3 regions of the Corynebacterium sp. MSK006 genome follow, and region 1 is predicted to be linked to each of the others. Evidence: riboswitches for the same ligand, from Rfam matches in the RefSeq annotation. Region 1 holds a riboswitch; each other region holds the start of a gene.
What was found. Region 1 has a riboswitch for thiamine pyrophosphate ahead of QQA02_RS10370 (bifunctional hydroxymethylpyrimidine kinase/phosphomethylpyrimidine kinase). Riboswitches for the same ligand answer to the same signal wherever they lie in the genome.

Region 1 (10,113 bases):
CGGCGACCTCGAGACCGACGAGATCCCCGAGGGGAACTTCGACGTGGCGGTCTCCGCCGGCAACGTGATGGGCTTCCTCTCCGAGGAGGGCCGCGAGCCGGCGCTGGCCAACATCGCCCGTTCCCTGCGCCCCGGCGGGCGCTTCCTCGTCGGCTTCGGGCTCAACCGCGGCTGGGCGGCGCCGGACTTCCTGGACACCGCCGCGCGCGCGGGCTTCGAGCTGCAGAACGCCTACGAGTCCTGGCAGCTCGACCCGTACACCCCGATGTCGGGGTTCCTGGTCGCGATACTCGCGCGCCGCTAGAAGACCGTCAGGCCCCGGGAGCGGAAGATCTCCCGGGTCGCCGCCAGCGACTCCTCGCTCGGCGGGCTGACGCCGTCGAGGGTGTAGTGCAGGTCGAGCTCGTGCCACTTGTCCGCGCCCATGTTGTGGAAGGGCAGGACCTCGACGCGCTCGACGTTGTCCCAGCGGGCGACGATGTCGGCCGCCTCGGCGACGTTGTCGGGGTCGTCGGTCAGCCCCGGCACGAGCACGAAGCGCACCCAGACCGTCGTGCCCAGCCGCGCCAGCCGGTCGCCGAAGGCGATGGTGGGGGCCAGGTCGCGGCCGGTGACCTTGCGGTAGGTCTCCGGGTCGCCGGACTTCACGTCGAGCAGCACGTGGTCGACGTTGGCGAGGTCCTCGTCGCGCAGGCGCGCGCCGAGGAAACCGGAGGTGTCCACGCAGGTGTGCACCCCGGCGGCGTGCACCTCGGCGAGCAGCCGGCGGGTGAAGGCGATCTGGAAGAGCGGCTCGCCGCCCGAGATCGTCAGCCCGCCGCCGGAGGCGCGGAAGACCGCCTTGTAACGCAGCACCTTGCGCACCATGTCGTCGATCGACTCCAGGGTGCCCGTGCGCATCTGCATCGTGTCCGGGTTGTGGCAGTACAGGCAGCGCAGCGGGCAGCCGGAGAGGAAGACGGTCAGGCGGGTGCCCGGCCCATCGACGGCCGTGACCAGCTCCCAGGAGTGGACCAGCGCGACCTCGCCGGTGCGCCGGGCCTCCAGGAGCTGGGCGCGGTCCATCTCGCTCTCGGGCAGTTCGAGGCCCACGCCGAGCCCGGCGGCCGCGCCGCGGACCCGCTCGCCCGCCTCGGGTTCGAGGGAGACGACTCCGGAGATGCCGTCGTTGGCCACGGGAAGGCCTTTCTAGCTGGGCTGCTGCCAGCGGTGCTGTCTAGCTGGAGTGGTGGAAGGTGCGCGAGATGACGTCGCGCTGCTGTTCCTCGGTGAGCTTGACGAAGTTGACGGCGTAGCCGGAGACACGCACCGTCAGGTTCGGGTAGTTCTCCGGGTGCTCCATCGCGTCGGTCAGGGTCGACTCGTCGAGGACGTTGATGTTGGCGTGGTAGAGGCCGGCGTCCTGGTTGGCCTCGGTGCGGGCGGCCTTCATCGCGGCCTGGCGCTCGTCGAAGGTGGGGGCGGTCATGGTTGGCTCCTTCAGGGATGCGGGGTGGTTGAGGGGATCAGGGGACGGGGAAGTCAGTTCGCGCACCGCTCGGGGTTCATCACGAAGCCCGCGTCGAGCACGCCGACCAGGTTGTTGACCTGCTCCTCGCGGTTGCGGCCGAGGCCGGCGGGGGTGATGGTGTTGGTCAGCGAGATGCCGTCGAGGGCGTCCTCGTAGTTGAGCTTGCCCACCGACAGCATCGAGGCGACCATGCCGTGGTTGTCGAGGCCGTTCTCCGGGTTCGCGCCCGGCGCGAACGGGGCGCCGGCCTCGTGGCCGGACGGGAAGGCGCCGGTGGCCTTGCCGTAGACGACGTTCGAGGTGATCGTCAGCACCGACTGGGTCGGGATCGCGTCGCGGTAGAGCGGGATCTGGCGGATCTTCTCCATGACGGTGTAGACCACGGTCGCGGCGATGTCGTCGGCGCGGTCGTCGTCGTTGCCGTAGACGGGGAAGTCGCCCTCGGTGACGTAGTCGACGATCAGGCCGGTCTCGTCACGCACCGGGGTGACCTTCGCGTACCTGATGGCGGACAGCGAGTCGGCGACGATCGACAGGCCGGCGATGCCGCAGCCCATCGTGCGCACGATGTCGGAGTCGTGCAGCGCCATCTCGACGGCCTCGTAGGCGTAACGGTCGTGGCAGTAGTGGATGATGTTGAGCGCCTCGACGTAGGTGCCCACCACCCAGTCGAGCATCTCCTCGTACTTCTGCCAGACCTCGTCGAAGTCGAGCGGGCCCTCGGTGGTGATGGGGGAGAAGAGGCCCTCCTCGGTGACCTGCTTGCCGGTGGCCTCGTCGCGGCCGCCGTTCATCGCGTAGAGCAGCGCCTTGGCGGCGTTGACGCGGGCGCCGAAGAACTGCATCTGCTTGCCCACCCGCATAGGCGAGACGCAGCAGGCGATGGCGGCGTCGTCGCCCCACTGCTCGCGGATCTGCCTGTCGGACTCGTACTGGATCGCGGAGGTCTCGATGGAGATCGCCGCGCAGAACTCCTTGTAGCCCTCCGGCAGCTCCGGGTCCCAGAAGACGGTGATGTTCGGCTCCGGGGCGGGGCCCAGGTTGCGCAGGGTCTGCAGCAGGCGGAAGGAGGTCTTGGTGACCTGGTTGCGGCCGTCCTCGGTGAAGCCGGCGTCGGACCAGGTGGCCCAGTACGGGTCGCCGGAGAAGATCTGGTCGTAGTCCTCGGTGCGCAGGAAGCGCACGATGCGCAGCTTGATCACCAGCGCGTCGATGATCTCCTGGGCGTCCTCCTCGGTGATCCGGCCGGCGGCCAGGTCACGCTCGAAGTAGATGTCGAAGAAGGCGGACAGGCGCCCGATCGACATGGCCGCGCCGTCCTGGGACTTCACGGCGCCGAGGTAGGCGAAGTAGGTCCACTGCACGGCCTCCTGGGCCGTGGTCGCCGGCCCGGAGATGTCGAAGCCGTACATCTCCGCCATGTGCTTGAGCTTCTTGAGCGCCTTGATCTGCTCCGCGTGCTCCTCGCGGTAGCGCGCCCAGTGCTCGGAGAAGGGCTTGTCGGCCACGGAGTCCTTGGCGCGCTGCTTCTCCTCGATGAGCCGGTCCACGCCGTAGAGCGCGACGCGGCGGTAGTCGCCGATGATGCGGCCGCGGCCGTAGGCGTCCGGCAGACCGGTGACGATGTGCGAGGAGCGCGCGGCGCGGATGCGCGGGGTGTAGATGTCGAAGACCGCGTCGTTGTGGGTCTTGCGGTAGCGGGTGAAGATCTCCCGGACGTCCGGGTCGACCTCCTTGCCGGCCTCCTTGATCGCCGTCTGCACCATGCGCCAGCCGCCGAAGGGCATCATGGCGCGCTTGAGCGGGACGTCGGTCTGCAGGCCGACGACCACGTCGTCGTCCTCGGAGATGTAGCCGGCGGGGAAGGCGTCGATGTCCGCCGGGGTCTTCGTGTCGACGTCGTAGACGCGGCGCTCACGCTCGACGGAGAGGTACTTCTCCTCGAGGTGGTCCCACACCCTGCGGGTCTTGTCGGTGGGCCCGGCCAGGAAACCGGCGTCACCGTCGTAGGGGGTGTAGTTGCGCTGGATGAAGTCCCGGACGTCGATCTCGTCCTGCCAGTCGCCGGCGGTGAAGCCGGCCCAGGCGGAGGACGTCTCGTCCGGGGCGGTCGTGGTGGTCACGTGGGCACACATCCTTCCGGGCGAGGGCGTGGGCCGGGTGTGACGGTGGCCAGACGGGGTGTTCACGCTCCCGCGCGTGTCAATCAGATTGCCTATGCAGTCTCTTCCGCGGGACTCTGACCCGCGGGCTCACGGCCGCACTGGCGGTGCGGGTGATTACCACAGCTCAGTGTACACCGCAATGGTCGGACCTTAAGGCGCGACACGTCATTTTGCCTGCGGTGACTTTCCCACCTCACACCGCCGTGCGTCGCCGCAGGTCAGGCTCGGGACGCCTGGTCGAAGAACTCCCGCTCCCAGTGGCAGGAGTTCAGGAAGGCGCGCACGGCCCGCGCGCGCCCGCGCGGGGAGCCCGCGGCCAGGGCGCGTTCGACGCGGGCCATGGCGGCCTTCGTCTGCGTGATGAAGCCCTCGTCGGAGTAGGTCTCCAGCCAGGCGCGGTAGGGGTGGTCGGCGCGGATGTGGTCGGCCATGCGCAGCCCGATCTCCGAGTAGAGCCAGTAGCAGGGCAGCACGGCGGCGGCGCCGACGCACGGCTCCTCGGAGCGCACGGTGGCGCGCAGGAAGCTGGTGTAGCCGAGCGTGACGGGGGAGGGGTCCTCGGCGTCGGCGCCGCCCTCGGGGAACCAGGCGCGGTGCAGCGCGGCCTCGGTCTCGATGGTCTCCGCGGCGTCGTGGAACCAGGCCAGCCGGTCCTCGCCCGTGGGGGTGCGCGTGCCCACCTCGGCCAGCGCCTCGGAGTAGTCGTCCAGGTAGAGCTTGTCCTGGTGCAGGTAGAAGTCGAATTGGGCCTCGGCCAGCGAGCCGCCCGTGAGCCGGCGCACGAACTCGCCGGTGGTCGCGGCCTCGGCCACCCCGGCGGCGGCCCGCCACAGCGCGGCGGTCCAGGGACCGACGGCGGCGATGCGCGCCTCGAGTCCCTCTGCGGCCAGCGCGTCGAGGTCCTCCGGGGTCTCGAGCACCTCCGGGACGGCGGCTGGCTCCGGCCACGGCGTGGTCGACGCCGCGGCGGCCAGGCGCCGCGAGCGGTGCGTGTGGTCGACGGGCCCGTTGCCGGTGCCGATGCCGAGTGCGTCGGCGTAGCCGATGGCCTCGGCCAGCCAGCCGGTCGCCCAGGCCAGGGCGGCCGCGGGCTCGTCGCCGGCGGCCAGGCGCCCGGCCAGCGCGGAGGACAGCGAGCAGCCGGTGCCGTGCGTGTTGCGCGTGGCCACCCGCGCCGTGGGCGCGGGGTGGGTGGCGCCGTCGGGGGAGACCCAGACGTTGTCGGCGCGCTCCTCACTGAGGTGCCCGCCCTTGACGACGACCGCGCAGCCCAGCTCGGCGGCCAACCTCGCCCCCTGCGCGGCGGCGGCGTCGAGGTCCTGCGCCTCGGGCTCCCCGGCCAGGACGGCCAGCTCGGGAAGGTTGGGGGTGATCACGGTGGCGCGGCGGCACAGCTCGCGCAGTGCGGCCTCGGCCGCGGAGTCGAGCAGGCGGTCGCCGCTGGTGGCCACCATGACGGGGTCGAGCACCAGCGTCTTGACGGGGTGGGCGTCCAGGTAGTCCGTCACGGCCTCGGTGACCTCGGCGGTGCCGAGCATGCCGATCTTGACGGCGTCGACGCGCACGTCGTCGAAGACGGCGTCGAGCTGGGCGAGGAGAAACTCGACCGGCGGGGTGTGCACCTCGCGCACGCCGCAGGTGTTCTGGGCGACCAGCGAGGTCACCACGCTCAGCGGGAACGCCCCGGTCTCGCTGATCGCCTTGATGTCGGCCTGGAGTCCCGCGCCCCCGGTGGGGTCCGTCCCCGCGATCGCGAGGACGGTGGGGATCTGTGTGCTGGCCATGGGCGGTGTCCTTCCTAATCGAAGGCCCCGGCCCGCGCGCGTCGAGGAGACAATCCCTCCGCTAGTGCGAGCTAGAGCAGGTTCCACGGGTGTGTTCTCAGCCCCTGGCGGGGCACCCCGTTGTCTTGGACGCCACCCTAGCAGCGCACAACGTCCCTCCGGGTCAGAGGTTCGGGTACTGCGCGGAGTCGCGCACCTCGATGGGGCTGTCCGTGTCCTTCGGGTCGAACAGCTCGGTCAGCTTTCGCAGGGCGGTGCGCCCGTGCATCTGCTGCGAGGTGGTCGCCAGGTTCCAGCGGTGCCGCGAGATCGCGTTGAGGCCCCAGGAGAAGGCCGCGACGAAGCGGTTGCGGAAGCCGACGAGGTACATCACGTGCACCGCCAGCCACAGGACCCAGCCGATGAAGCCGGCGACCTCGACGTTGCCCATCTTCACCACGGCGGAGAAGCGGGAGACGGTGGCCATCGAGCCCTTGTCGAAGTACTCGAAGGGCTCGCGGGCGGACTTGTCGCGGCCCGCGGCCTCGGCGGCGATCTGCTCGGCGGCGTACTCGCCGCCCTGCATGGCCACCTGGGCCACGCCCGGCAGGCGGTCCTTGCCCATCATGTCGCCGACGACGAAGACGTTGTCCAGGTCGCCCACAGTCAGGTCGTCGTTGACCTGCACGCGACCGTCGCGGTCGACGTCGGCGCCCGCCTGGTCCGCGATGAGCTTGCCCAGCGGGGAGGCGGCCACGCCGGCGGACCAGATCTTGGTGTAGGTCTCGATGGTGTGGTCGGCGTCGCCGGAGTGGTAGGTCACCGAGTTCTCGTCGACGTTGTTGACCATGGCGTTGAGCTTGACCTCGACGCCGAGGCGCTCGAGCTGGCGCTGGGCCTTGCGGCCGAGGCGCTTGCCGAAGGGCGGCAGCACCTGGGGCGCGCCGTCGAGCAGCACGATCTTCGCGGAGTTCGGCGAGAAGTTGCGGTAGGCGCCCGCCAGGGTGCGGTGGGCCATCTCGGCGAGCTGGCCGGCCAGCTCCACGCCGGTCGGGCCCGCGCCGACGACGACGAAGGTCAGCAGGCGTTCGCGCTCGGCCGGGTCGTCGGTCTGCTCGGCGCGCTCGAAGGCACCGGCCACGCGGGCGCGGATCTCGAGGGCGTCGTCGATGGTCTTCATACCCGGGGCGAACTCGGCGAAGTGGTCGTTGCCGAAGTAGGACTGACCGGCGCCGGCGGCGACGATCAGGGAGTCGTACTCGTAGGTGCGGCGGTAGTCGCCGAGCACGGTGGTCACGGTCTGCTTCTCGGTGTCGACGTCGACGACCTCGCCCTCGACCACCGAGGCGTTGTCCTGCTTCGCCAGGATCTGGCGGGTCTGCGGCGCGATCTCGCCGGAGGCCAGGATGCCCGTGGCCACCTGGTAGAGCAGCGGCTGGAACAGGTGGTGGTTGTTCCGGTCGATCAAGGTCACGTCCACGTTCGCCCCATCGAGCTCGCGGGTGGCGAACAGGCCGCCGAAGCCCGATCCGATGATGACGACGTGGTGGCGGCCGCCGGCCGGGCGGTACGGCTGTTCAGTCATGCGGCAATGCTCCTCTGGTTCAGCTTTCATGCACGGCGTAATGATAGACCCACCTCACTCCCGCGACACCCCGGTGGGGTCACACGCGCGCGCCGGACGCGTGGCGGGCCTCTCGCCGGGTAACCTCTGACACGTCATGACGAGCGAGCATCTCGAGAGCATCGACCCCGGCCGCTGGCCCGGGGTCGCCCGCGTCCCCGTCGGCACCGCCGCCCGCATCCGGGCCCGCCGCGCGGAGGCGCGCTTCGCCGACGCCTGCGCGAAGGCCGGCCTCTCCCTCGACCCCGCCGGCTCCCCGGACCTCGTCGTCGAGCACGAGGAGCTCTTCGCCCGCCTGGGCGCCTCCGGCTGGCTGGGGCTGGCCGAGTCCTTTATGGCGGGGGAGTGGCGCGCCGACGACCTCTCGTCCGTCCTGCGCGCCCTGGTCTCGGCCGGCTACCGCCCGGCCGTTGGCGCGCGCCCCCGCGTCGAGCCCGGCGACTACCAGGGCGCCGAGCTGCCTGCCGAGCTGGTCAAGTTCAGCTCCGGCGACCAGGTCACCTTCGCCGCGGGCGCCTTCAGCTCCGGGGTGCCGACGACCGTGCGCACCGCCGTGGAGTCCTTCGTGCGCGGCGCCGGGCACGGCGACGAGCCCGCCCGCCACTTCGTCGACGTCACCGAGCACTCCGCGCCCGTCGACGTCGCCCGCCCGGACCTCGGCCCCGCCCAGCGCGGCGCGCTCGAGCTCCTGCTCGACGCCGTGGACTGCCACCCCGGCACCCATCTGCTGGAGTACCCGGGCACCGGCTCGACGCTCGCCGTCGCCGCCGCCGAGCGCCGCGCGACCGTCGACACGCTCACCGCCGACCGCGCCCACCTCGAGGCCACCGTCGAGCAGCTCACCCTGGCCGGCGTGCGTGACTCCGTGGCCACCGAGCTCATCGACTCCGCCGTGCCCGTCGGCTGGCGCGGCCGCTACGACGCCGTCGTCTCCGTCGAGCGCTACGAGCAGCTCTCCGCCAGGGACCGCCCGGCCTTCCTCACCGCCGTCGACCACCTGCTCGCCCCCGGCGGGCGCCTGGCCATGCAGACCGTGGTGGCCACCGACAAGACCACGGCGACGGCCCGCCGCGCGCTCGACCCGCTGCGCGCCTACCTGTGGCCCGCGCTCGATTACCCGCTGCTGACCGACCTCTACCGACGCTTCGATCGCGGCTCGGCGCTGCGCGTCCTCGCCGAGCGTCACCTCGGTTCGCACCTCGGCGAGACCCTGCGCCTGCAGGAGGAGACCTTCGCCGCGCACCACCGCGAGGCCGCCGCCGAGGGCTTCGACGCCGTCTTCCGGCGTCTGTGGCGCTACCAGTTCGCGCTGCGCCGCGCGCTCGTCGACCTCGGCATGCTCGACCTGGTGCAGCTGACCGCCGTGCACCGCCACCGCCGCGGCCGGCGCTGAGGTGCGCCTACACTCGGTCCCATGACCGATGTCTCACAGCTGAAGGACTCCTACCCGCACGTCATCGTCGGCGGGGGCGAGGCAGCCGACGCCGCCGTCCGCGCCATCCTCGACGCCGCCCCCGAAACCGAGGTGCTCGTCGTCAACGGCTCGCAGCACCCGCCGGTGGGCCGCCCGGCGCTCTCGAAGACGCTCTGGATGAACCCCGACAAGGAACTCGCCGACGTCTACCTGGGCACCGAGCGCACGGGCGCGACCGTCGTCAATGACGCGCGCGCAACCGCGCTGGACCCGCAGCGCCACACCGTCACCGTCGAGGGGCGCGAGATCTCCTACGGCCGGCTCCTGCTGGCCACCGGCTCCCGGGCGCGGCGCCTGCCGGGACAGCCGGAGAGCCCGCGCGTGCTCACGCTGCGCGAGACCGAGGACTTTGTCGCCCTGCGCTCGCTGGTCAGCGAGGGCACCGAGGTCGCCGTCGTCGGCGGCGGCTACATCGGCTCCGAGCTCGCGGCGGGGCTGTGCGCCGTCGGCGCCGAGGTCACGCTCTGCTTCCCGGACGATAAGCTGCTCGCCCACATGCTGCCCGACTCGATCGCCACGCACGTCTCCGAGGTCTACGGCGGCAAGGGGATCACCCTCGAGTCCGGCTTCCGCGCGGAGAAGATTGACGTCGCCGACCCCGAGCGCCCGACCGTCCTCGCCGAGGACGGACGCACGGTGATTGCCGACGTCGTGGTGCTCGCCCTGGGCGCGGAACCCGCCGTCGAGCTGGCGGCCGACGCGGGCCTGGAGACCGCCGCGGGCGGGGTGCGCGTGGACGCGACCATGGCGACCAGCGCCGTCGACGTCTGGGCGGCCGGCGACATCGCCGCCTTCCCGGACGGGCTCTTCGGGCGCCGCCGCGTGGAGCACGTGGTGAACGCCGGCGGCACCGGCAAGACGGCCGGGGCGAACATGGCCGGAACGCACACCGAGTACACGGACACCCCAATGTTCTTCTCGGACCTCTTCGACGACGGCTACGAGGCCGTCGGCCTGCTGGACACGCAGCTTCAGACCCGGGAGTTCTGGAACGACGCCCACACCGCCGCCGTGGTCTACTACCTCGACGGCCACGAGGTGCGCGGCGTGCTCAACTGGAACACCTGGGACTCCGTGGGCACGGCGCTCGAGACCATCGCCGACTCGCAGGCCGGCAAGATCGGCCCGGCGGACCTCGAGGACCGGATCACGCCGGGCGCTTGAGGAGCTACGGCTTCTCGACGTCCGAGGTGACCGGGGGCAGGACCGACCAGGGGAAGTTGATCCACTGGTCGGTCTCCTTCCACACGAAGTCCGGCTCGATGACCGAGTGGGGCTTCTTGTAGATGACCGCGGTGCGCGACTCGGCGACGGTGGCCGCGCAGAAGTCCTGGACCAGGCGCAGCGTCTCACCGGTGTCGGCGACGTCGTCGGCGATGAGGACCTTCATACCGGTCAGGTCGACGGCCTTCGGGGTCGGGGGGAGCATCACGGGCTGCTCGAGGCGCTCGTTGACGCCGGTGTAGAACTCGACGTTGATCACCGAGACGTTCTTGATGTCCATCGCGTAGCCGAGGGCGCCGCCGATGAGCAGGCCACCGCGGGCGATGGAGAGGATGACGTCGGGTTGGTACTCC
Region 2 (10,113 bases), on a different contig from region 1:
CTGGGCGATCTACGCCGTCGTCGGCCTGGCCGTCGCCTACGTCTCCTACCGGCGCGGGCGCGTGCCGCTGATGAGCTCGATCCTCACCCCGCTCTTCGGCAACAAGGACACCGACTCCTGGCCCGCGCGCGTCATCGACGGGCTGGCGATCATCGCCACGCTCTTCGGCACCGCCGCCTCCCTGGGCCTGGGTGCCCTGCAGATCGGCACCGGCTTCCAGCTGGTCACCGGCTGGTCGACCACCGGCAACACCGTCGCGCTGGTCATCATCGTCGTGCTGACCTGCGGCACCATCGCCTCGGCGACCTCCGGGGTCGCCAAGGGCATCCGGTGGCTCTCAAACATCAACCTCGTGCTGGCCCTGGGCCTGGCGATCTTCTTCTTCGTCGTCGGGCCGACGGCCTTCTTGGCCAACATGATCCCGGCCGTGGTCGTCGACTACGTCGGTTCCCTGCCCGAGGCGCTCTCGGCGAACATGGGCCAGGGCGAGGACATGCAGGAGTTCCTCTCCGGCTGGACCACCTTCTACTGGGCCTGGTGGGTCTCCTGGTCTCCGTTCGTCGGCGTCTTTGTGGCCAAGATCTCCAAGGGCCGCACGATCCGCGAGTTCGTCCTCGGCGTGCTGTTCATTCCCGGCAGCATCATCATCCTGGCGTTCACCATCCTCGGCGGCACCGCCATCTGGCTGCAGCGCGAGAGCGGCGACATCGTGCCCGGCAACGACCCGGCCAACATGCCGCCGGCCGAGGAGATCTTCTTCATCGTGCTCGACCACCTGCCCGGCGCCCAGATCGTCGCGCCGATCGTGCTGGTCATGCTCGCCGTCTTCTTCATCACCACCGCCGACTCGGCCTCGCTGGTCAACTCCCAGTTCAGCCAGCGCGGCAACCCCAGCCCCAACCGCGTGGTCACCGCCTTCTGGGCGGTGTGCATGGCCGGCATCGCCGCGGTGATTCTGCTGGCCGGCAACGAGAACGCGCTGCAGGGCCTGCAGAACTTCGTCACCGTGACCGCCCTGCCCTTCGCGGTGATCCTCATCCTGATGATGCTCGCCCTGCTGCGCGAGCTGCGCGGCGACCCGCTGGCGCTGCGGCAGCGCTTCGGCGAGGAGGCGCTGGCCGGTGCCGTGCTGCACGGCGTGCGCGACTACGGCGACAACTGGACGCTCTCGGTCGAGGGCACCGCCGACGAGGACTACGCCGCCGGTGCCGCCTTCGACTCCACGGCCGCCGAGTACACCGAGTGGTACGCGCGCACCGACGAGGAGGGCAACCGCGTCGGCTACGACTACGAGACCGGCGAGTACCTCGAGGAGGTCAACGACTCCGCCGCCACCGACGGCAGCTGGGACCCCGAGGAGGGGGAGGGGACCGTGGCCGGTGCGGTCGGCGCGGACGGCGCGGCCGGCTCGGACGGTGCCGCCGACGAGCCCGCCGACGGTTCCGCGGAAACCGACGGCTCCTCGGACGGGGAATCGAAGGCCTAGCGCACTTCAGTGCGCGCGCGGCGCCGGGGCGGTCTCCGCCACCGGCGCCGTCGCCGTCTCAAGCGCCCTCGCCGCGGGCGAGGAACTCGGCGATGGCCGGCCACTCGCGCTCGGCCTGGGCGCGCGCCGAGTCGAAGGCGGCGCTCAGGCGCGCCTCGTCGAGCTCCCGGGAGGAGACCAGCTCGCCCTCGGGCGCGAAGAGGTAGGCCCGGCCGGCCGCCTCGAGCTCGCGCAGGTGCGCCATCGTCGCGTTGTAGCGCTCGTGGCGGGTCAGCAGCTGCTCGGCGACGGCCGGGCGGCGCCGCAGCAGCGCGCGGATCGCCCGGGGGTGCCCCAGTGGCGGGCGCACGAACCCCGGGGGACGGGTCAGGATCACCAGAAAACGCTCGAAGCCGTCGGTCTCGGCGGCGTCGACGGGGATGCCGCCGGAGGGCCCGAGCGCTCCGTCGACGTACTCACGCCCGTCGATCTCGGTGGGCGGCATGATCACCGGCAGCGAGGAGGAGGCGCGCACCCGGTGGAAGAGGTCGACCATGCCGTCGACGTCCTCGGCCGACCAGTAGACGTGCTCGCCGCTCTGCGCGTCGACCGCGCCGATGCGGAAGGGGATCTCCGGGCGCGGGCGCTCGGGGAAGCGGTCGGCGGCGTAGATGTACTCCGAGTGGAAGAACCCCTTGCCGCGCAGGAACCAGCTCAGGCCGGCGAACTCGGGCTCCTGGGCGGCCTCGACGAAGTTGCGGTGCAGCTGCTCGCGGTCGCCGTCGAGGTAGGCGACGGTGTTGGTCGCCCCGGCGGAGATGCCGCCGACCCAGCCGACCCGCACGTCGTTGGCCAGCAGCACGTCGAGCACCCCGGCGGTGTAGACCCCTCGCATGCCGCCGCCCTCCAGGACGAGCGCCGTCGTCGGTGCATTCAGACTCACGGCGGTCCAGCCTAACGGACGGGCGGTTTGTGGGGGTCTGCTACTGTGACACGCGTCATCCGCGGGAGCCCCGGAAGCAGGGGCTGAGATGCCGGTAAGGCCCGGCGAACCGTAGAACCTGATCCGGTTAGCACCGGCGCGAGGAAAGGATCGAATCCGCCATGCGTGAAAACACGCCTGCCGCGAACGCGGCGCCCGTCCAGCCTGCCCAGAACAAGAACGAGCGGGACAGGAAGAACAACACCCCCGGCCGCCTGAACTGGCGCGTGGTCGACATCATCGTCGCCGCCGTGCTCGGCGTGACCTGCGGCCTGATCTTCTGGGTGTGGAACTCCGTCGGCTACGCCTGGACGACCACCATGGACGCGCTGACCCCGGGTCTGGGCGGCATCGCCATCGGCATCTGGCTGCTCGGCGGCACCGTCGGCGGCCTGGTCATCCGCAAGCCCGGCGCCGCGCTGTTCGTCGAGGTGCTCGCCGCGGTCGTCTCGGCCACCCTGGGCAACCAGTGGGGCATCGGCACCGTCTACTCCGGCCTGGCCCAGGGCCTGGGCGCCGAGCTGATCTTCGCCGCCTTCGCCTACCGCCGCTTCGGGCCGGTCTCGGCCGCCCTGGCCGGCGCGGGCGCCGGTGTCGGCGCGATCGTCCTGGAGCTGTTCACCGCGGCCAACCTGGCCAAGACCCTGGAGTACAACCTCATCTACGCCGGCTGCGTGATCGTCTCCGGCGCCGTCCTCGCGGGCCTGCTCGGCCACGCCCTGGTCCGCGCGCTGGCGCGCACCGGTGCGCTGGACCGCTTCGCCGCCGGCCGCGAGGTCCGCGCGTGAGCGTCGTCGCCCGCGACTTCGGCTACCGGCACGCCACCCGCAGCACCCCCGCCCTCGAGCACGTCGACCTCGACGTCGCCGACGGCGAGCGCGTGCTGCTCACCGGCGACTCCGGGGCCGGCAAGTCCACGCTGCTCGCCGCGGTCGCCGGGGTCCTCGGCGGCGCCGACGAGGGCGAACGCACGGGCACCATCGACACCGACGGCACCGTCGGGCTGGTCCTGCAGGACCCGGAGAGCCAGGTCATCGCCTCGCGCGTGGGCGACGACGTCGCCTTCGGCTGCGAGAACCTCGGCGTGGCCCCGGACCAGATCTGGCCGCGGGTGCGCCGCGCCCTGGACCTGGTCGGCCTCGACCTGCCGCTGGACCACCCGACCTCCCGGCTCTCCGGCGGGCAGAAGCAGCGCCTCGCACTCGCCGGCGTGATCGCCATGGGCGCGCACACCCTGCTGCTCGACGAGCCGACGGCCAACCTCGACCCGCAGGGCGCCCGCGACGTCGCCGCCGCCGTCAAGCGCGTGTGCGCCGAGACCGGCGCCGGCCTCATCGTCGCCGAGCACCGCACCGAGCTGTGGGCCCCGCTGGCCTCCCGCTTCCTGCACCTGGCCGCCCCGAAGGCCGGCGGCGGCGTCCGCGAGATCACCGCCGCCGAGCTGCCCGGCCGCCCCGAGCTGCCCGCGGCGCGTCCCGGGCGCGCCCAGGCCGAGCCGGTGCTCACCGGCCGCGGCCTGGTCACCCGCGCGGGCGCGGCCCCGGACGTCGCGCTTCCGGAGGCCTGCTCGACCGTGATCACCGGCCCCAACGGCGCCGGCAAGACCTCGCTGCTGCTCGCCCTGGGCGGCCTCGACCGGCCCCGGCGCGGCGAGGTGCGCCTGCGCGGCGTCGAGGGCGCCCCGCACACCTGGCGCTCGGCCGCGCTGGCCCGCCGCATCGGCACCGTCTTCCAGGACCCCGAGCACCAGTTCGTCGCGCGCAGCGTCGCCGAGGAGCTCGCCGTCGGCCCCCGCGTGGCCGGCCTCGACGACGCGGCGGCCGACGCCCGCGCCGAGGAGCTCATGGACGCCCTGGGCCTGACGCACCTGCGCGCGGCGAACCCCTTCACGCTCTCCGGCGGGGAGAAGCGCCGCCTGTCGGTGGCCACCGCGCTGGCCGCCGCCCCGCAGGTGCTGCTTCTCGACGAGCCGACCTACGGCCAGGACCCGCGCACCTTCGCCCGCCTGGTCGAGATGCTGCGCGAGCTGACCGACAAGGGGGTGACGGTCGCCTCCGTGACCCACGACGAGGACTTCGCCGCCGCCCTCGGCGACCACCGCGTCACCGTCGGCGCCGGAACGGGGGAGCGGGCGTGAACCTCGTCTCGAAGACCAACCCCGTCACCCGCGTCGCCGGGCTCGCGCTCATGACGACCCCGCTCTTGATCAGCGTCGACTGGCTCTCCGCGGCCGTCGCCCTCGTGCTCACGGTGGCGCTGGCCCCGCTGTGCGGCGTGGGGCCCGTCACGCTCGCCAAGCGCGGCTGGCCGATCCTGGCCGTCGCCCCCGTCGCGGGTATCTCGATGGCGCTCTTCGGCCGGCCGCAGGGTCACGAGTACTTCTCCTTCCTCGTCGCCCACGTCACCGACAACTCCCTCGAGCTCGCCCTGGCGGTCACGCTGCGCGTGTGCGCCGTCGCGCTGCCGGTGGTCGTGCTCGTCGCGCACATCGACCCGACCGACCTCGGCGACGGCCTCGCCCAGATCGCGCACCTTCCCGAGCGCTTCGTCATCGCCGCGATCGCCGGCGCCCGGCTGATCACCCTCTTCCGAGACGACTGGGTCTCGATGTCCCGGGCGCGCCGGGCGCGCGGCATCGCCGACCGTGGCCGCCTGCGCCACTTGGCCACGCTCTCCTTCGGTCTGCTGGTCATCGGCCTGCGCCGCGGCTCGAAGCTCGCCGTGGCCATGGAGGCCCGCGGCTTCGGGCGCGCGGGAAAGCGCACGTGGGCGCGCACCTCGACGGTCTCGATTGCCGACGCCGCGCTGCTCGCCGTCTGCGTCATCGTCCCGGCGTTGGCGCTGGGTGCGGCGATGTGGGCGGGCACGTTCCGGTTCCTGGGGGCGTGACGGCGCGACGGCGTGACGGCTGTGCCGTCACACCCGGAGAGCTGTCGCGCCCGGGGAGCAGTCACGCCCTCGGCAAGGGGTGGGGGAGCGGTGGCGGGGTCGCCGCTCCGGGGGAGACGTGCGGCATTCTGCAGGTGTGAATGCGAGCTAGATTAAAATACCCCCGTATGTGTGTGAAGTGTTAAAAGATGTTACCAGTATTTTCCCAGCTAAATCGGGCACAACCGGACAAACACGTGAATACGGGCTTTAACGTCTTTACCCCCGGTCACAGCGAAAAGTAATATTCTCCCTAATCCCGATCCGTCTCCCTATGACTGTGAAAGAGAAAAGCACCATGAAGCTCAGAAAGATCGTGACGGTGCTCTCCGCCGGCGCGCTCGTGTTCGGTCTCGCCGCCTGCTCCAGTGACGGGGACAACGGCGGCAGCGGCGACTACGTGACCACCTACGGCACCGAGCCGCAGAACCCGCTGCTGCCGGCCGACACCAACGAGGTCGGCGGCGGCAACATCATCGACCTGGTCTTCTCGGGCCTCGTCTACTACGACGAGGAGGGCGAGGTCCACAACGACGTCGCCGAGTCCATCGAGTCGGATGACTCGCAGCACTACACCGTCAAGATCAAGGACGGCGAGACCTTCTCCGACGGCACCCCGGTCACCGCCGAGAGCTTCGTCAAGGCGTGGAACTACGCCGTGGAGAACTCCCAGAAGTCCGCGTACTTCTTCGAGCCGATCCTCGGCTTCGAGGAGGGGGCGTCGTCCATGGAGGGCCTCAAGGTCCAGGACGACCACACCTTCACCATCGAGCTGACCCAGCCGGAGTCCGACTTCGCCACGCGTCTGGGCTACTCCGCCTTCTACCCGCTGCCCGAGGTCGCCTACGACGACATGCAGGCCTTCGGCGAGAACCCCGTGGGCAACGGCCCCTACAAGCTGGAGTCCTGGAACCACAACCAGGACGCGACCGTCGTGCCCGACGAGAACTACGACGGCGACCGCAAGGCCCAGAACGACGGCGTCCAGTTCGTCTTCTACACCAACCCGGACGCGGCCTACGCCGACCTGCTCTCCGGCAACCTCGACGTCCTCGACGCCGTGCCGGACAGCGCCTTCTCCAGCTACGAGCAGGAGCTCGGCGACCGCTCGGTGAACAAGCCGGTCGCGATCTTCCAGTCGTTCACCATCAACTCCAACGAGGAGCACTTCTCCGGTGAGGAGGGCAAGCTGCGTCGCGAGGCGCTGTCGATGGCCATCGACCGCGAGGAGATCACCGACACGATCTTCCAGGGCACCCGCACCCCGGCGACCGACTTCACCTCTCCGGTCATCCCGGGCCACTCCGACTCGCTCGCGGGCAAGGAGGTCCTCGAGTTCAACCCGGAGAAGGCCAAGGAGCTGTGGAAGAAGGCCGACGAGATCTCCCCGTACTCCGGTGAGTTCACCATCGGCTACAACTCCGACGGCGGCCACCAGGCGTGGGTCGACGCGGTGACCAACCAGCTGCGCAACAACCTGGGCATCGACGCCAACGGCGCGCCGACCCCGGACTTCAAGACCCTGCGCGACGACATCGAGAACCGCACCATCAAGGGCGGCTTCCGCACCGGCTGGCAGGCCGACTACCCCTCGCTGGGCAACTTCCTCGAGCCGCTCTACGCCATCAACGGCGGCTCCAACGACGGCGACTACGCCAACAAGGCCTTCGACGACAAGCTGCGTCAGGCCGCCGGCGCCACCGACGCCGAGTCCGCGAACAAGTCCTACAACGAGGCCCAGGAGATCCTGCTCCAGGATCTGCCGGCCATCCCGCTGTGGTACGCCAACACCGTCGGCGGCTACTCGGAGAACGTCGACAACGTCGTCTTCTCCTGGAAGTCCGTGCCCCTCTACTACCAGATCACCAAGAAGTAACACCCCCGCGATAAAGGTCGACCATGCTCCGCTACACCGGTCGGCGGCTGCTGCAGATGATCCCCGTGTTCTTCGGGGCGACCCTGCTGCTCTACGCGATGGTGTTCCTGATGCCCGGAGACCCCGTCGAGGCACTCGGCGGGGATCGCGGGCTGTCTGACGCCGCGCGGGAGCGCATCACCGCCGAGTACAACCTCGACAAGCCGTTCCTCGTCCAGTACCTGCTCTACCTGAAGGGCATCGTGACCCTCGACTTCGGCACGACCTTCTCCGGTCGCCCCGTCTCCGAGGCGATGGCCAACGCCTTCCCCGTCACCATCAAGCTGGCGGTGATGGCACTGATCTTCGAGGCGGTCTTCGGCATCGCCTTCGGCCTGTTCGCGGGCATGCGCCGCGGCGGGATCTTCGACTCGACCGTCCTGGTCGTCTCGCTGTTCGTCATCGCGGTGCCCTCCTTCGTCATCGGCTTCGTGCTCCAGTTCGTCGTCGGCGTCAAGTGGGACCTGCTGCCGGTGACGGTGGGCAACCATGAGGACTTCATCTCCCTGCTCATGCCGGCCGTCGTCCTCGGCGCGCTCTCCTTCGCCTACGTGCTGCGCCTGACACGCCAGTCCGTCTCGGAGAACCTGCGCGCCGACTACGTGCGCACGGCCCGGGCCAAGGGCCTGGGCAAGGGGCAGGTCATGGTCCGCCACGTCCTGCGCAACTCGCTGATCCCGGTGGTGACCTTCCTCGGCGCCGATCTCGGCGCCCTGATGGGCGGCGCGATCGTCACCGAGGGCATCTTCGGCATCAACGGCGTGGGCGGCGCGATCTACCAGGCGATCCTGAAGGGCGAGCCGACCACGGTCGTCTCCTTCACCACCGTCCTGGTCATCGTCTACATCGTGGCCAACCTGCTCGTCGACCTCATCTACGCCGTGCTCGACCCGAGGATCCGCTATGCCTGACCGCCACGACATTCCCGAGACCGACGCCCGCGGCGCCGACGCCGGCGTCCACGCCGGCGCCCCGGCCGCCGACGAGCAGTTCTTCACCGCCCGCCGCGGCCAGGAGCACTTCATCGCCCACGGCGACGAGGCGGGCCTCGGCGCGGTCGACGCCGTCGCCGACGAGTCCGCGCCCGCCTCCCAGTGGGTCGTCGCCTGGCAGTACCTGCGCCGCCGGCCCCTGTTCTGGATCTCCGCGGTGCTCATCCTGCTCGCCGTGGTCACCGCGGCCTTCCCGGGGCTGTTCTCCGGTACCGACCCGCGCGCCTGCGACCTGGCCAACTCCCTGGCCGGGCCGAGCTCCGGGCACCCCTTCGGCTTCGACCGCCAGGGCTGCGACATCTACTCGCGCACCGTCCACGGCGCGCGCGCCTCGGTGTCCGTCGGCGTGCTGACCACCGTCGCGGTGGTCATCCTGGGCACCGCGATCGGCGCGGCCGCCGGCTTCTTCGGCGGCTTCCTGGACACCCTGCTGTCGCGCCTGACCGACATCTTCTTCGCCGTGCCGCTGGTGCTGGCCGCCATCGTCGTCATGCAGATGTTCAAGGAACACCGCACGATCATCACGGTCGTGGTCGTCCTGGCGCTCTTCGGCTGGACCAACATCGCGCGTATCACCCGCGGCGCGGTGATGAGCGTCAAGAACGAGGAGTACGTCACCGCGGCCCGCGCCCTGGGCGCCTCACGGATGTCGATCCTGCGCTCGCACATCCTGCCCAACGCCGCGGCCCCGATCATCGTCTACGCCACGGTCGCGCTCGGCACCTTCATCGTCGCCGAGGCCACGCTGTCCTTCCTGGGCATCGGCCTGCCGCCGACGGTGGTCTCCTGGGGCGGCGACATCTCGGCGGCGCAGGCCTCCCTGCGCACGCAGCCGATGGTGCTGTTCTGGCCGGCCATCGCGCTGGCGCTGACCGTGCTGAGTTTCATCATGATGGGCGACGTCGTTCGCGACGCCCTGGACCCGAAGGCGAGGCAGCGATGAGCCACCCGATCGACAGTGAGTACACCACGCGCACCGCACCCGAGGGGATCACGAGGCGGGACCCGGACACCCCGCTGCTCGAGGTCGACGACCTCCACGTCTCCTTCACCTCCTCGACCGGCGTGGTCGAGGCCGTGCGCGGCTTCAACCTGACCGTCTACCCGGGCCAGTCCGTGGCCATCGTCGGCGAGTCCGGCTCCGGCAAGTCCACCGCGGCGATGTCGCTGCTGGGCCTGCTGCCCGGCACCGGCAAGGTCACCGGCGGCTCCATCCGCTTCGACGGCCACGAGCTCGTCGGGCTCTCCGACAAGGAGATGCGGCACTACCGCGGCTCCGAGATCGGCCTGGTGCCCCAGGACCCGATGAGCAACCTCAACCCGGTCTGGCGCATCGGCACCCAGGTCGCTGAGGCGCTGAAGGCCAACAACGTCGTCCCGCACTCCGAGGTCGGCCGGCGCGTCGACCAGCTGCTCGAGGAGGCCGGCCTCGAGGGCGGGGGAGGCCGTGCCCGCCAGTACCCGCACGAGTTCTCCGGCGGCATGCGCCAGCGCGCGCTGATCGCCATCGGCCTGGCCGCCAACCCGCGCCTGCTCATCGCCGACGAGCCGACCTCCGCGCTCGACGTGACCGTGCAGAAGCGCATCCTCGACCACCTGGGCCGGCTCGCCCGCGAGCACCACACCGCCGTGCTGTTCATCACCCACGACCTGGGCCTGGCCGCCGAGCGTGCCGAGCACCTCGTGGTCATGCACCGCGGCCGCATCGTCGAGTCCGGGCCCAGCCTGGACATCCTGCGCGACCCGCAGCACCCCTACACCCGCCGCCTGGTCAAGGCCGCGCCCTCGCTGGCCTCCGCCCGTATCCAGACCGCCCGCGAGCAGGGCAAGG
Region 3 (10,113 bases), on a different contig from region 1:
GCGGTCCTGGGCGAACACGCAGATCTTGCGGCCGTCCACGGTGCCGTAACCGGCGACGATGCCGTCGGTGGCGGGGCGGTCGGCGTCCAGGCCGTGCGCCTCCACGCGGTGGCGGGCCAGGGCGTCGATCTCGACGAAGGAGTCGTGGTCCAGCAGGTGCTCGACCCGCTCCCGGGCGGTCAGCCGCCCGGCCTCGTGGGTCGCCTCGACGGCCTTCTCGCCCCGCGGGGCGTGGGCCTCCTCGAGGCGCTGCTGGAGTCCGGCCAACTTTCCGGCGGTGGTGGAAAGATCAGTCATGGGCTTCGATTCTAGATCGTCAGCGGTCTGTTGCCGGGACCGCCTCCGCCCGCCGCGTGCGCCCGGAGCCCGTGACGCGCGGGTGGCACCCGCGCCGGGACGCGCTCAGCGCCTGCGGTCGCGGGCGGTGCGCGTCCGTGGCGGGCTAGATGTAGGAGACGCCGGGCAGCGGTGCGGAGGAGATTCCCGAGAACATATCGCCCGGGGCGGCCCAACCGTTTCGCCCCGCCGGGCACGACCCGCCGCGGCGGGCGGCGACGCGCCCGCGGCCCGGGGTGCCGATAGCGGCCGCGGCGGTGGTGCGGCCGACGGCGACGACGGTGGCCAGCGCGGCCAGCTCGTCGGCGGTCGGGGAGCCGTTGGTGACGGTGAAGAGGGGAGACATCTTTTTCTTGTCCTTCCGGGTGTTCGGTGGGCGGGGGCGGGGTGGGCTGCTTCGGTGGGCGGCTGGATCAGAGCGGCATGTTGCCGTGCTTGCGCGCCGGGCGGGTCTTCCGCTTGGTGGCCAGCAGGCGCAGGGCGCGGGCGATCTCGCCGCGGGTCTCGCTGGGCAGGATCACCGCGTCGACCAGGCCGCGCTCGGCGGCGAGGTACGGGTTGAGGATGTAGTCGTCGTACTCGCGCTCGAGGCGGGCGCGCAGCGCGGCGACCTCGGCCTCGGCGTCCTCGGGGGAGTGGTTCGCCACGGCCTCGGCCTCGGCGGCCTTGAGCGTGCGGCGGTGGATGAAGCCGACCGCGCCGGCCGCGCCCATCACCGCGATCTGCGCGGTGGGCCAGGCCAGGTTGAGGTCCGCGCCCAGGCCCTTGGAGCCCATGACGCAGTAGGCGCCGCCGTAGGCCTTGCGCATGGTCACCGTGATCTTCGGGACGGTGGCCTCGGCGTAGGCGTAGAGCAGCTTCGCGCCGCGGCGCAGGATGCCCTGGTGCTCCTGGTCGGCGCCGGGCAGGAAGCCGGGCACGTCGACGAGCATGACCACCGGGATGTTGAAGGCGTCGCAGGTGCGCACGAAGCGGGCGGCCTTCTCGGCGGCGTCGATGTCCAGGCAGCCGGCGAAGTGGGTCGGCTGGTTGGCCACGAACCCCACCGAGGCGCCCTCGACGCGGCCGAAGGCGCAGACGACGTTCTCGGCGCGCTCGGCCTGGATCTCGAGGAACTCGCCGTCGTCGGCCACGGCGGCGACCACGTCGCGCACGTCGTAGGGGGTGCTCGGCGAGTCCGGGATGATCGAGTCGAGGGCGAGGTCGGTCTCGGTCAGCGAGTCCGCGATCTGCCCCTCCTCGACCTCGGCGGGCTCGACGGGGGCGAGCTCGCGGTTGTTGCCGGGCAGGTAGCTGACCAGCTCCTGGACCCACTCGAGGGCGTCGGTGTCGTCGGCGGCGGTGTAGTGGGAGTTGCCGGCGGTGGTCATGTGCACCTCGGCGCCGCCGAGCTCGGCCTGGGTGATCTTCTCGCCGGTGACGGTGGTGATCACGTCCGGGCCGGTGACGAACATCTTCGCCGAGTCGCGGACCATGACCACGAAGTCGGTCAGCGCGGGCGAGTAGGCGTTGCCGCCGGCGCAGGCGCCCATGATCACGGAGATCTGCGGGACCACGCCCGAGGCGCGCACGTTGTGGTAGAAGGTCTGCGCGATGAAGTCGAGCGAGACCACGCCGTCCTGGATGCGCGCGCCGGCGCCCTCGTAGAGGCCGATCAGCGGGCGGCCGGTCTCGCAGGCCAGCTGCTGCAGCTTGGTCATCTTCTCGCCGTAGACCTCGCCGAGGGCGCCGCCGAAGACGGTGCCGTCCTGGGAGAACACGCAGACCTCGCGGCCGTCGATGGTGCCCCAGCCGCAGATGATGCCGTCCGTGACCGGGCGGCGCTTGTCCATCCCGAAGGCGTGGGTGCGGTGGCGGGCCAGCTCGTCGATCTCGACGAAGCTGCCCTCGTCGAGCAGGACGTCCAGGCGCTCGCGGGCGGTCAGCCGCCCCTTGTCGTGCACCTTGTCCACGGCGGCCTGGCCCATCGGCAGGCGGACCTCGGCGCGCCGCCGGCGGAGGTCGTCGTTGCGCTCGGCGGTCGTCGGCGGGGCGGTGAGCACCGCCGAAGATGAGGGATCAGTCATGTTCGGCGATAGTAACCATCCCGGGCAAATGTTTCAAGACCGAAGTGATCGGGATTTGCCGCGCCACCTGCGTCACCCCAGGTTACGGTGCCGAAGGTTGGCGGAAAATTATTCGCTCCACCTACTCTGGTCGGCGTGAACATCACCACCGTGCGCGAGGCCCTCGCGGAGTTCTACCCGTCCATCGAGTACGTCGAGGAGACCGGCTCGACCAACGCCGACCTCATCGACGCCGCCGACCCCGTCGACCGCACCGTGCTGCTGGCCGGGCACCAGTCCGCCGGCCGCGGGCGCAAGGGCCGCAGCTTCACCGCCCCGCCCGGCACCCAGCTGATCTTCTCCGTGGTCTACCGCCCGGCCGCCGAGGTCTTCGCCGGCCCCGTCTCCGAGGTCCTCGACAGGCTCGGCCTGCTGCCGCTGACCGCCGGCCTGGCCTTCTCCGACGTCGTGGCCGGCTCGAAGCTGAAGTGGCCCAACGACGTGCTCGTGCGCGGCAAGAAGGTCTGCGGCATCCTCGCCGAGGCCGACGGCCTGGGCGAGGACCACCCGCGCATCGTCCTCGGCTGCGGGCTGAACGTCTCCATCGCGCCCGAGGACCTGCCGGTGCCCACCGCGACCTCGCTGGCCATCGAGAACGACCTCCTTGCGGGTGAGGGCATGGAGGCCGTCGCCGTCGCCGTGCTCACCGCCCTCGAGCGCCGCGTGCGCCAGTGGGAGTCCGGCTCGCCGCAGCTGCTGACCGACTACCGCGCCGCCAGCGGCACCATCGGCCAGGCCGTGCGCGTGGAGACCCCCTCGGACACCATCTACGGCGTGGCCGAGGGCATCGCCGAGGACGGCGAGCTCGTCGTCGTCGACGACCAGGGCATCCACCGCACCCTCTCGGCCGGCGACGTCACCCACCTGCGACCCTGGCGGCCCGGCCAGTGACGCCCGGCCGCGACCCGCACGCCGCGCCGGCGCCCCGGGCGCGGCGCCCCGAGCGGCTCATCGTCGACCTGAGCGCCCCGCTGGGCTCGCTGACCTTCGCCGTGCTCGAGTGCGTCCTGATCACGGCCCTGGCCTGGATCGCCGTCGGCTACCTCGACGGCCCGGGTGCGGGCACCGTCAGCGTCGACGTGCGCAACGGCATCGTCGGCGTGTGGGCGATCCTGCTGGCCTGGCGCCTGCTGCTGCCGCTGTTGCGCGCCCGCCACCAGCTCTTCCAGCTGACCGACCGGCGGATCCGCGTGCGCCCGGCCAAGCTGACCGCGCGCACCGGCAGCATCCGCCTCGCGGACGTCCTCGACGCCAACCGGCGCCGCCGCGGCACCGTCTCGCTCATGGTGCGCGGCTACGAGCGCCCCCTCGTCTTCGAGCGCGTCGCGCACACGCGCAAGGTCGTCGGACTCATCCGCGAACGCCTGCGCTGACACCCCGCGCCGGGCGGGCGGCGTGAGCGCGCACGCGCCGACGCCGCAGCGCACCCACGCCGCGCCAGGGCCGCCCACGTGGGGGAGGGGCGGCGTCGGCAATCGGGCCGCGCACTAGGATGAGCACCGTGACTGACTCCGGAAACCCCCACGCCCACGCCCCCGGAACGCCCACCGTCGCCGTCATCGGCGACGGTCAGCTCGCGCGCATGATGCAGACCGCGGCCATCGAGCTCGGCCAGTCGGTGCGCCTGCTCGCCGGCGCCCCCGACGCCTCCGCCGCCCAGGTCGCAGCCGACTGCGTCCAGGGCGACTACCACGAGCTCGCCGACCTCGAGCGCGCCGTCGAGGGGGCTGACGCCGTCACCTTCGACCACGAGCACGTGCCCAACCGGCACCTGCGCACCCTGCTCGACCGCGGCGTCGTCGTCGAGCCGCGCCCCGAGGCGCTCATCTTTGCCCAGGACAAGCTCGAGCAGCGCCGCCGCCTCCACGAGCTCGGCCTGCCCGTGCCGCCGTTCGCGGCCATCGAGTCGATTGACGACGCCGTGGAGTTCTTCGAGCGCGTCGACGGCGCCGTCTGCCTGAAGGCGACGCGCGGCGGCTACGACGGCCACGGCGTGTGGTTCCCCGGGGACCTCGAGGACCTGAAGAAGCTGGCGGAGAAGCTGCTGGGCGACGAGGTCCCGCTGATGGCCGAGGAGAAGGTACCCTTCACCCGCGAGCTGTCCGCGATGGTCGCGCGCAACCGCAGCGGCGAGTGCGTCGCTTGGCCCGTCGTCGAGTCCGTGCAGGCCGACGGCATCTGCCACGAGGCCGTCGCCCCGGCGCCCGGGCTGCCCGTCGACATCGAGCGCGGCACCCGCACCCTGGCCGAGACCATCGCCCGCGAGCTGGACGTCACCGGCGTGCTGGCCGTCGAGCTCTTCGAGGCCGAGGGCCCCGAGGGGGCGCCGCGCGTGGTGGTCAACGAGCTGGCCATGCGCCCGCACAACACCGGCCACTGGACCCAGGACGGCTGCGTGACCAGCCAGTTCGAGCAGCACCTGCGTGCCGTGCTCAACATGCCGCTTGGCTCGACCGAGCTGGTCACCCCGCACACCGTCATGGTCAACACCCTCGGTGCCGACGAGTCGCCCGAGATGCCGCTGACCGAGCGCGTCAACGCCGTGTGGCGCCGCTTCCCGCACGCCAAGATCCACCTCTACGGCAAGTCGCACCGGCCCGGGCGCAAGCTCGGCCACGTCAACGTCACCGGCTCCGATCTCGGCGCCGTGCGCCGCGAGGCCCAGCTGGCCGCGCACTTCCTGGTGCACGCCGTGTGGGCCGACGGCTACCGCGAGGCCTGAGCCCCGCCGAGCCCGCGCGCCCGGCCACCGGAACCTGCCCCCCCCCCGAAACTGACCGCTGAACCCCGAAGGAAGGAACCTTCACCATGCAACCTGTCGTCGGCCTGATCATGGGCTCGGACTCCGACTGGGACACCGTCCAGCCCGCCGCCGAGGTGCTCGCCCAGTTCGGCGTGCCCTTCGAGGTCGGGGTCGTCTCCGCCCACCGCACCCCGGACCGCATGCTCGAGTACGCCAAGACCGCCCGCGAGCGCGGGCTCAAGGTCATCCTCGCCTGCGCCGGCGGCGCCGCCCACCTGCCCGGCATGGTCGCCGCCGCGACCCCGCTGCCGGTGATCGGCATCCCGCGCGCGCTGAAGAACCTCGACGGGCTGGACTCGCTGCTGTCTATCGTCCAGATGCCCGGCGGCGTGCCGGTGGCCACCGTCTCCGTCGACGGGGCGAAGAACGCGGGGCTGCTGGCCGTGCGCATCCTCGGCGCCGGCGACCCCGCGCTGGCCGAGAAGATGGAGGCCTACCAGCAGGAGATGGCCGACGGCGTGCTGGACAAGGACGCCGCGCTGAAGAAGCGGCTGCTCGGCGAGTGAGCGGGACCGCGTGAGCCGGGCGACGCAGTGGCCGATCCTGGTGCTCGGCTCCAAGACCGACGGCGGCCGGGCCCAGCCTGTGCTGGCCGCCCGCCTGCGCATCGCCGCCGCGGTGGCTGCTGAGCACCCCGGCGTGCCCGTCGTGGTCTCCGGGCGCGGCGAGTCCGACGTCATGGCCCGCGACCTGCGCCAGGCCGGGGTCGATCCGGCGCGCATCGTCGCCGAGCCGCTGGCGACCTCCACCAACGAAAACCTCGAGCACGCCCGCCGGCTCTTCCCGGACGCCGGCGGCTTCATCGTGGTCACGAGCAACTACCACGCCCGCCGCGCCCGCCTGTGGGCCTGGCACCTGGGCATCCCCGTCGAGGTGATCCCGGCGCCCACGCCCAAGGCCCAGCGCCGGGACACCTACCTGCGCGAGGTGCTCGCGCTGCCGCACTCGGCCACGCGCATCGCCTGGCGGCGTATCCTCGCCCGCCTCGGGCGCTGACGCCGCACTACCTGCGCAGCGGGTCCGGGGCGCCCGCTGGCCCGGTGCGTCGGCTCGTCAGCCCATCACTAGCCCACCGTCGACCAGCAGGTTCTGGCCGGTCACCGCGCGCGATAGCGGCGAGGCGAAGAAGACGGCGGTGTCGGCGAACTCCTCGGGGGTGGTCACCGAGCCCAGCGGGGTGCCGGCGGCGATCATGTCGAAGACCTCCTCCGGGGTGACCGCCGAGGCGTCGGTGGTGCGCAGCAGGCCGCCGGAGACCATGTTGACGGTCACGTGCTTCGGGCCGAGGTCCTTGCAGAAGGTGCGCGTCAGCGACAGCAGCGCGGCCTTGGCGGCGGTGTAGTCGTGGTAGGGCACCGAGGGGGCCTGGAAGAGGTCGGTGCCGATGTTGACCACGCGGCCGAAGCCGGCCTTCTCGAAGTCGGGCACGGCCAGCTGGATGGTGTTGAGCGCACCGTGGACGGCGCCGGAGAACTGGGCGTCGAAACGCCCGGCGGTGATGTCCTCGGCCTTCGGGCGGGCGTCGCCGTCGAAGGAGAAGTCGACCAGGGCGTTGTTGACCACGGTGGTCACCGGGGCGTCGAAGTGCTCGTGGGCGCGTCGCCCGCGTGCGAGGACCGGACATCCCTTCGCCAGTATTGACTGGATCAGGTTCGACGGGTGCCATCTCAGCCTTCCCCCTAAGGGGAAAGCACCCCGTGTCACTGGACCCGAAGTTAGCGTCGTCACAGCTTCGGCGGTGGGGTCGGGGTGGGTGCGGGTGCCGCCGGTGGCCGCCGGCCGTGGCCGACGTTTCAGGAGCCGGTTAGCGGTTCATGGCCTTCTGCAGCTCCGGGTACCAGACCGGGGAGAAGGAGCCGATGAGCATCAGCAGCGCGAAGAGGGCGGCGCCGACGCCGACGCCGATGCCGATCTTCTTGGCCTGCTCGAGGCCCTCGTTGAGCTTGCTGTTTTCGTCGCCGGAGGAGATGCTCGCGGCGCTGAGGATGGCGTCGTCGTCCGCGCCGGCGGAGGCGCACTTGCGCAGGGCGTCCTTGCGCGGGCCGTCGAGCTCGACGGTCGCGGTGCGGTAGGCGACGACCAGGCGGTTCTGCAGCGTCTTGTCGGTGGTGTTGACCGTGGCGTTGAAGTCCTCGATGTTGCCCTTGAGGGCGTCGCTGAGGCCGGTCAGCTCCAGGGCGATGTTGGTCTTGTCCACGCCCCACTCGCCCTTCTCCAGGGAGGACGTGTGCTCCTTGTTCGCCTCGCGCTGCAGGCGTAGGGCGGCGGTCGGCACAATGGTCCACGGATCGCTGTAGCCGTTTTCCTTGACCAGGTCATTGGCCTTGCCGAAGTCCCCGGCGCGGAGGGTTAGACGGCCCTGCTCGGCGGCGGGGCGGACGATCTCCTCGAGGCCTGGAACGGCGTCGTAGAAGACGTCGGCCTGGGCCTGGAAGCGCTTGCCCTCGAGCTCGGCGTAGCGGTCGTGATCGGCCTGGTCGTAGACGATCGTGCAGCGCTGGGCGTCCTTGTGGTAGGTCACCTCGGCGGCGTTGGCCTGCGGGGCGGTGAGCAGGGTGGAGGCGGTCGCGGCGGCGGTGAACACCGCGATGGCGGACTTGCGGTTCATGCGGAACTTCATGTTCAGAATCCTGTTGTGTGGCGCGACAAAGGGCTTAGAGCAAGATAATAGCGTGCTGGATTATGAATGTGCGCCTGATCTGTCAACGGGGGTGTGGTTACCCCTGGGGCAGATGTTTCCTGTGGGGTCCGGGGTGTTCCGGGAACCGATTGACCGGTCCGGTCGGTCCAACAGGTTGAGACGAGTATGCCGAACGAGAGGACCGTCGTCGTGGATTACCGCGGCACCGAGATTGACAGGCGCCTGTCCCACCACCTGCAGGGAGATGACCTGCACCGGCAGGCGCCTGTGCCGTGTCGCGGCAAGGTCGTGGAGGCTGCCTTCCAGACGACGGTGTATCCGTCGGAGCCAGCGGAGGAGTTTGCCCGACGTTTCCGGCTCGCCTCCCCGGACCTGTGCGTCCCGGCCGAGTCCGCCCGCAACGACAAGTTGGTGATGTCGCAGGGCGAGGCCCATCCGCGCCGGATCAAGTACTGGGTCCCCGCCGTCGACCGGATCTACGCCCACCTGTCCATCCGCCCGCGCGCGGTCGCCGCGGTGTGGAGCGCCGCGATGCTCTGAGGCGTACCCGAGTTCAGCGACTCGGCCGACACCGTCCTCTTCAACCGGGGCGGCGACAAGCGGGTGGCCCGACACAGCCTCGAGCCCACGCTCCTGCGGCGGGACATGACGGGGCTGACGTGGTCGACCACGCTGTGGGACCTGCAGGTCAGGGTTGCGCCGCCGATGATGACCGCCCTGCACTGCATCCGGTCAGCCCTGCTCGGAACCCATCGCTGGCCTGTGCCGGAGGTACCCGGTCTGGATCCGGACCTGGTGCGTGCGGTGCAGGTCGCGGACCGGTTCATGCATGTGTGGCAGATCGGTCCCGAGGAGTTCCGCGCGTGCGCGAGTCCGTTCATCGCCGCCGGCAGGCTCGATTCGGTGCTGCGGTTGGCTGATGCCGGTGCGGAGTCGGTGCCCGAGACCACGACCAGGCTCCAGGCCGTCACCGTGTTCAAGGGGAAGGACTGCACCTGGACGACGCAGTTGAAGATCCGGGTGAGCGACCGGTTGATCTCGGTCGCCGACGTCGGCTGCGCGGAGCTGAAGATCGCGAACTTCTACGACGGCGAGCACCACCTGAAACGCCGCCAACGCGACAAGGACTTCGCCCGCCGCCACGAGATCCAGAGCGCCGGTTGGACGGTCATCGTGCTCACCGCCGGCATGCTCCATGAGCCCGAGAGGTGGTTGCCGGATCTGGCCGGCTACATCGACCGGATTCGGGCCCGGCAGGTCGGATGAACGGGCTCCGGTAGGGGAGCGGTGGGGCCGGGACACCGGTTTTCGGTCTCTGGTCGGCCATGTGCGGTGCGGATTTACCGACCGCGGGTCGGTAACCAATTTTGGCCGATCCTGCGACCTGGGGTTTTGTGGAGGCCAAATCAGCTTTACCGACCGGGACCCGGTAAAAGCCCCCGCGCAGGCCGGCCCAGCCGCGGTCTGGGCCCGGTTCGGGGCCCGATCCAGCCTCAGCGCAACCTCGATTCCGCCCCGACCGGGCGCCCGCTCCCTCAGTCGGAGTACCGCGCCCGGCCCTTCCAGACCAGCCAGGTCGCCAGCACCATCACCAGCGCGAAGAGCCCGGGCCAGATCGCGGGATCGGCCCGGAAGACGTTGAGCACGGCCTGCAGGACAGCCAGCGCGGTCAGGAACCCGACGAAGCCCAAGGCGGTGTCCCAGACCAGGGCCCGCCGCCGGCTCTCGGACGCGCCCGGGCCAGGCCCGGGGCCCGCCCCAGGACCAGACCCAGCGCTCGACCCGGGACGGGAGCCGGGCCCGCCCCCGGACGCATCCCCGCCCCCGGCCTGATCCTCCGAACTCACGCCTTGACCCCGCCCGCGGTCAGCCCGGAGACGATCCGGCGCTGGAAGAACAGCACCATGATCACCAGCGGGATCGTGACCAGCGCGCCGGCGGCCATGATCGAGGTGTACGGGTACTCGAAGGCGCTCGGGCCCGAGAAGCGCGCGATCGCCACGGTCACCGGCTCGGTGTCGGTCGTGGACAGCTGGCGGGCGAGCATGAACTCGTTCCAGGTCGCGATGAACGCCAGGATCGCCGTGGTGAACAGCGCCGGGGCGGCCAGCGGCAGCAGCACCTTACGGAAGGCCTGCCCGCGGCTGGCGCCGTCGACGCGCGCGGCCTCCTCGAGCTCCCAGGGCAGGGTGCGGAAGAAGGAGACCAGCGTGTAGACGGTCAGCGGC

Region 2: it holds a riboswitch for thiamine pyrophosphate, as region 1 does, so the genes downstream of both, QQA02_RS11005 (ECF transporter S component) here and QQA02_RS10370 (bifunctional hydroxymethylpyrimidine kinase/phosphomethylpyrimidine kinase) in region 1, are expected to answer to the same signal.
Region 3: it holds a riboswitch for thiamine pyrophosphate, as region 1 does, so the genes downstream of both, QQA02_RS10020 (3-oxoacyl-ACP reductase) here and QQA02_RS10370 (bifunctional hydroxymethylpyrimidine kinase/phosphomethylpyrimidine kinase) in region 1, are expected to answer to the same signal.

What each region holds. Positions count from the first base shown of each region.
Region 1 is NZ_JASPJZ010000020.1:42,060-52,172, forward strand. It holds gene QQA02_RS10350 (class I SAM-dependent methyltransferase) at 1-304, shown strand, start outside; gene pflA (pyruvate formate-lyase-activating protein) at 301-1,176, opposite strand; gene grcA2 (autonomous glycyl radical cofactor GrcA2) at 1,217-1,468, opposite strand; gene QQA02_RS10365 (pyruvate formate lyase family protein) at 1,522-3,633, opposite strand; gene QQA02_RS10370 (bifunctional hydroxymethylpyrimidine kinase/phosphomethylpyrimidine kinase) at 3,894-5,459, opposite strand; TPP riboswitch at 5,496-5,589, opposite strand; gene QQA02_RS10375 (NAD(P)/FAD-dependent oxidoreductase) at 5,623-7,023, opposite strand; gene QQA02_RS10380 (SAM-dependent methyltransferase) at 7,160-8,455, shown strand; gene QQA02_RS10385 (NAD(P)/FAD-dependent oxidoreductase) at 8,477-9,700, shown strand; gene QQA02_RS10390 (phosphoribosyltransferase) at 9,705-10,113, opposite strand, start outside.
Region 2 is NZ_JASPJZ010000024.1:8,733-18,845, forward strand. It holds gene QQA02_RS10995 (BCCT family transporter) at 1-1,486, shown strand, start outside; gene QQA02_RS11000 (patatin-like phospholipase family protein) at 1,545-2,408, opposite strand; TPP riboswitch at 2,461-2,571, shown strand; gene QQA02_RS11005 (ECF transporter S component) at 2,570-3,235, shown strand; gene QQA02_RS11010 (ABC transporter ATP-binding protein) at 3,232-4,584, shown strand; gene QQA02_RS11015 (energy-coupling factor transporter transmembrane component T family protein) at 4,581-5,336, shown strand; gene QQA02_RS11020 (peptide ABC transporter substrate-binding protein) at 5,674-7,251, shown strand; gene QQA02_RS11025 (ABC transporter permease) at 7,275-8,201, shown strand; gene QQA02_RS11030 (ABC transporter permease) at 8,194-9,225, shown strand; gene QQA02_RS11035 (dipeptide ABC transporter ATP-binding protein) at 9,222-10,113, shown strand, end outside.
Region 3 is NZ_JASPJZ010000019.1:27,740-37,852, reverse strand. It holds gene QQA02_RS10060 (acyl-CoA carboxylase subunit beta) at 1-297, opposite strand, end outside; gene QQA02_RS10055 (acyl-CoA carboxylase subunit epsilon) at 443-682, opposite strand; gene QQA02_RS10050 (acyl-CoA carboxylase subunit beta) at 750-2,402, opposite strand; gene QQA02_RS10045 (biotin--[acetyl-CoA-carboxylase] ligase) at 2,538-3,332, shown strand; gene QQA02_RS10040 (hypothetical protein) at 3,329-3,814, shown strand; gene QQA02_RS10035 (5-(carboxyamino)imidazole ribonucleotide synthase) at 3,934-5,163, shown strand; gene purE (5-(carboxyamino)imidazole ribonucleotide mutase) at 5,250-5,750, shown strand; gene QQA02_RS10025 (YdcF family protein) at 5,761-6,240, shown strand; partial or broken gene QQA02_RS10020 (3-oxoacyl-ACP reductase) at 6,298-6,843, opposite strand; TPP riboswitch at 6,851-6,952, opposite strand; gene QQA02_RS10015 (hypothetical protein) at 7,049-7,864, opposite strand; gene QQA02_RS10010 (hypothetical protein) at 8,051-8,425, shown strand; gene QQA02_RS10005 (putative endonuclease domain-containing protein) at 8,531-9,151, shown strand; gene QQA02_RS10000 (hypothetical protein) at 9,421-9,576, opposite strand; gene QQA02_RS09995 (carbohydrate ABC transporter permease) at 9,729-10,113, opposite strand, start outside.